DNA from 2 places in the Pseudomonas sp. S2_H10 genome. Region 2 is predicted to be linked to the other one. Evidence: riboswitches for the same ligand, from Rfam matches in the RefSeq annotation. Region 2 holds a riboswitch; the other holds the start of a gene.
The links. Region 2 has a riboswitch for cobalamin ahead of cobO (cob(I)yrinic acid a,c-diamide adenosyltransferase). Riboswitches for the same ligand answer to the same signal wherever they lie in the genome.

Region 1: another riboswitch for cobalamin. It lies ahead of AB4O16_RS03315 (CbtB domain-containing protein); the one in region 2 lies ahead of cobO (cob(I)yrinic acid a,c-diamide adenosyltransferase).

The regions. Positions count from the first base shown of each region.
Region 1 covers NZ_CP162754.1:746,268-748,656, reverse strand. Annotated here, with positions in the region: gene AB4O16_RS03325 (cobalamin biosynthesis protein) at 1-203, opposite strand, end outside; gene AB4O16_RS03320 (CbtA family protein) at 200-907, opposite strand; gene AB4O16_RS03315 (CbtB domain-containing protein) at 919-1,110, opposite strand; cobalamin riboswitch at 1,232-1,457, opposite strand; cobalamin riboswitch at 1,635-1,847, shown strand; gene cobW (cobalamin biosynthesis protein CobW) at 1,951-2,389, shown strand, end outside.
Region 2 covers NZ_CP162754.1:5,579,584-5,581,972, forward strand. Annotated here, with positions in the region: gene AB4O16_RS25145 (hypothetical protein) at 28-612, opposite strand; cobalamin riboswitch at 766-998, shown strand; gene cobO (cob(I)yrinic acid a,c-diamide adenosyltransferase) at 1,081-1,692, shown strand; gene AB4O16_RS25155 (cobyrinate a,c-diamide synthase) at 1,703-2,389, shown strand, end outside.

The DNA.
Region 1 (2,389 bases), 1.9 Mb from region 2:
TCAAGACCCAGCTGCTGGGCCAGTTCGACCAGCGCAGGTTCGTCGCGCTTCAAATCGATGCTGGCCAGCGCCTTTATTTCATGGCGTGCAATCCGGTGCGCCGCCAATGCCTGGTCGAGCAGCGCCAGCAGCGTGCTGACGGGGCAGCCCCGCTGGCAGCCCAGGCCGACCACCAGGGTCGGCGCTGTGCTGACATCAGTCATGCGTGGTACTGGCCATCGCTTTTGCGCCGGAACAACCAGGCGCTGATCAGGCCCAGGGCCAGCCAGAACGCCACGTTGGTCAGTTGCGAAGCGATTTTGAACTGGGCTTCCAGCGCCTCCGGAGCGAGCATCGAATGCACTTCCGGTTGCGGTGCGCCAATCACATGGGGAACGGCAAGGATCGCCACGCCAAGGACTTTCATCAGCCAGTGACGGCTGAACACGATCAGCGCGATACCGACGGCGGTGGAGGCGGCGGTGCCGATCCACCACAGTTGCCGTTGTGCCAGATCGGCGGCGGCAGTGCCGGGCAGTTCAGGCGGCAGGCCAAGCGTCGGCGCGAGCACGAAGGTCGCATAACCGGCCAGGCCCCAGAGCAGGCCCTGGGAGGTTTTGGTCGGCGCGCGCAAGGTGTAAAGGCCGGCCAGCATCAGGGCGAAACCGACGGCCACCACCAGGTTGCCGCCGGTGGTCGACAGCACGCGCTGCCAGCCGTCTTGCGGCTCCCAGGCTTGCGCATCGTGAGTATGGGCCGCCATCGCACCGTCGGCGTGCTCATGCATTTCAACAACGGCCGGTTCGGCTTTTTCGTAGGTTTCGGCCTGCAGGATCAGGGGAGAAACCCAGAAACTTTGCAGCAGGGTCAGCAGCAGGGCGGCCAGCAGCCCGGTGAAACCTGCGGTTTGCGCAATACGCTTGATCATGTCGTCAGGTCTCAATGGCACGGGAACGCGGAGCTGTGACGGGTATCGTGGGCGGCATTGTGCACCGCTTCGATGTGCGAGAAACCGGCGAAATACACAAGGCACGCGCCCAAAATCGACGCGCAGGCGGCGGCGGTCAGACGTTGAGTCAGGGTTGAGGTGGTGCTGGCTGTAGTGTGGCCGGTGCTGCTGATGATCGACATGGCGTTTCCCTCTGGTCTGTCAGCGGGGAATAAGAGCGCATGCAAAACCCTGCACGACCAGGCGCGCAGGGTTTCAAACAGCGCCCGCCCACCGCGGGTTTGTTGTTTCAGTGATCGTACTGGTCACTTTGTGTTGCGGGCCGGTCTCCGGGCTCACGAGGGGCAAAGGCCTGGGCCTGAACCTGTAAGCATCACCTTCCCATGCCGTGATGGCACAGTGGATCTGATGCTTCGCTCGCTTACCGTTGCGGGGGCAGCACCGGACTGACATGGCTTTGGAGTAAAGCACATGATTCACCGGTTTCCCGTTTCACCCTGTGAAGGGCACCCGTAACAAGATGCGTAGGAGAGCATGGGCGGGGGTTGGGCGTCAATTGGCAGGGGTTCTCAACTGAAGACCGAGTCGCCTTCATCGCGAGCAGGCTCGCTCCCACATTGGAACGCGATCCCCTGTGGGAGCGAGCCTGCTCGCGAAGGGCTCACCACTGATTTCAAGCGGACATTGACCCGCCCCAATACCATGCGTAGCCTTGCGCTTTCGAGGTTCTTCGGCGTTTGTCGAAGCTAAGAAGGGAACGCGGTCAATGCCGCGGCTGCCCCCGCAACTGTGAACGGTGATGTTCGTTGCCACGCCACTGCTGGCTCAATCCATGAGGCCGGCGGGAAGGCGCAGCGAATGCCAGGCTCAAGGCCGGCACACCGTCAGCCAGGAGACCTGCCTCGACACAGATTCTCACTTTCAACCGGGCGGGGTGATCCGGTGGCGAACTCTTCAGGCACGCGCCTCCGCGTTGCCGGTTGTCGTCCCGTATGCCCGCCACCTAAGCCATAGGGCATCCGATGAAAACACTGGCCAAACTTCCCGTCACCATCGTCACCGGCTTTCTCGGCTCGGGTAAAACCACGCTGCTGCGGCACATGCTCGACAACGCCCAGGGTCGCCGAATCGCGGTGATCGTCAACGAATTCGGCGAGTTGGGCATCGACGGCGAAATCCTCAAGCAGTGCTCCATCGGTTGCACCGAAGAAGAAGCCAGCGGCCGTGTCTATGAGCTGGCCAACGGCTGCCTGTGCTGCACCGTCCAGGAAGAATTCTTCCCGGTGATGCGTGAACTGGTGGCCCGTCGCGGCGATCTCGATCACATCCTGATCGAAACGTCCGGCCTGGCGCTGCCCAAGCCGCTGGTGCAAGCCTTCCAGTGGCCGGAAATCCGCAGCGCCTGCACGGTCGACGCGGTAATCACCGTGGTCGACAGCCCGGCCGTCGCCGCCGGTACCT
Region 2 (2,389 bases):
AAGCGTTGCCGTGCGATGGTTCAACCCTTAGCCGCGTGCTTCCTTGAACAGCACGGCAATGCCTGGGTGATAGTTGCCGGCTTCGTTGCGCAACTTGCGGTAGGCATACGGGAAATACCAGGCGACCGCGCAGGTGTGTTCCTTTTGCAGGTCGTCGACCATGTCCTGCAGTTCTTCCGGTGTTGCGCCTTGCTGGGCCTTTTGCGGGGCGACGAACAGGCAGCCGAGTTTCAGGTCGCTGGCGTGGCTCAGGCGCTTCGCATCGCTGGCGATGTCGAGCAGGGCCTGGGTCAGGTTGAGGCTGTTGACCCGTGGCCAGCGCTGGCTGGTCTGGATGTAGGCGCGGGTTTCGGCCGAGGCGAGGAGCAGGTCGGCGCGGCTGTTGCGTTCGCCTTCTTCGGTCTGTTTGCGGGTGGGCGTCTGTTGCAGCGTGACCATCTCGGCCATCCAGGCGGCGGCGGACAGCAGTCCGAGATTGGCTTTTTCGTCGTGCCAGTAGGGTGTGTCGCCATCACCGCGAACGGCGTTGTAGCGGTCGATGCATTCGAACCAGCGCTCGAGCACCGGGCGCAGGAATTCCAGCTTTGGATTGCTGATGATCATGCCTTGCATGGGCTCACCCTTGTTATTGTGTTGTGAGGTTGTGGCTCTTTGATATCACTGCTGAGGGCGAGGCACAAGATTGACGTCAGTTTTTTGATTGACGACAGTTATTCGGCCGCTGGCCGCCCGGCTTTAATTGACGCTCCACCCCCAACCCTCTAACCTTCGCGGCTTGTTTCAGGTGCTCTGTGACTTGGGTCGACAGAGTGAAACAGGGAAGCCGGTGAGCGAGTCCTTCTGTTGGTCGAAGGCCTGCAATTCCGGCGCTGCCCCCGCAACGGTAAATGAGTGAAAGCTGTGTCTATGCCACTGTGTCGATTCGATGCGGGAAGGCGCACAGTCTGGCCCCGCGGCCACTCATGAGCCCGGAGACCGGCCTGATTCATCCAGCGGCATCACGGTGGGCGATGCCAGGCTTGTTGCCTTCTATTCTTGTGCCTGCCCGCCGTTATTCCTGCCTCAACGGAGAGCTCCCCCATGACTGATACCCCCGATCGTGACGAACGCCACCTGGCGCGCATGCAGCGCAAAAAAGCCGTGATCGACGAGCGCATCGCCAATTCCCCGAACGAGTGTGGCCTGTTGCTGGTGCTGACCGGCAACGGCAAGGGCAAGAGCAGTTCGGCTTTCGGCATGCTTGCCCGCGCCATGGGGCACGGCATGCAATGCGGCGTGGTGCAGTTCATCAAGGGCCGCAACAGCACGGGCGAAGAGTTGTTCTTCCGACGCTTCCCCGAGCAGGTGCGTTTTCATGTGATGGGCGAAGGTTTTACCTGGGAAACCCAGGATCGCCAGCGCGACATCGCCGCCGCCGAAGCTGCCTGGGCTGTGTCGCAGCAGCTGTTGCGCGACCCGTCCATCGGTCTGGTGGTGCTCGACGAGTTGAACATCGCCCTCAAGCACGGCTACCTCGACCTCGATCAGGTGCTCAGCGACTTGCAGGCCCGGCCGCCGATGCAGCACGTGGTGGTCACCGGTCGTGCCGCCAAGCCGGAAATGATCGAGATGGCCGACACCGTCACCGAAATGGGCGTTATCAAACACGCCTTCCAGGCCGGGATCAAAGCGCAGAAAGGCGTCGAGCTGTGAGCCGCACTCTATGAATAGCCCTCGTCAATGTCCCGCGGTACTGATTGCCGCGCCGGCTTCCGGCCAGGGCAAGACTACCGTCACCGCCGCCTTGGCCCGATTGCACCGCAATCAGGGGCGCAAGGTTCGCGTGTTCAAGTGCGGCCCCGATTTTCTCGATCCGATGATCCTCGAGCGCGCCAGCGGTGCACCGGTGTATCAACTGGACATGTGGATGGTCGGCGAGCAGGAGAGTCGCCGCCTGTTGTGGGAAGCCGCCGCTGAAGCCGATCTGATCCTGATCGAAGGCGTCATGGGGCTGTTCGACGGTACGCCGTCGAGCGCCGACCTGGCGCGGCATTTCGGTGTGCCGGTGCTGGGTGTGATCGATGGCACCGCCATGGCCCAGACCTTTGGCGCACTCGCTCTGGGGCTGGCGCGTTATCAGCCGGACCTGCCGTTCGCCGGCGTGCTGGCCAATCGCGTCGGCACGCTGCGCCACGCGCAACTGCTCGAAGGCAGCCTGACCGAAGGGTTGCGCTGGTACGGCGCGCTGTCCCGGGAGACCGGGATCGAACTGCCGAGCCGGCACCTGGGGCTGGTGCAGGCCAGTGAGTTGAACGATCTCGACCTGCGCCTCGATGCGGCAGCCGATGCCCTGGCCAGCAGCTGCGAGGTTGCGTTGCCCCCGGCAGTCGAATTCGCCGCGCCTGATGTC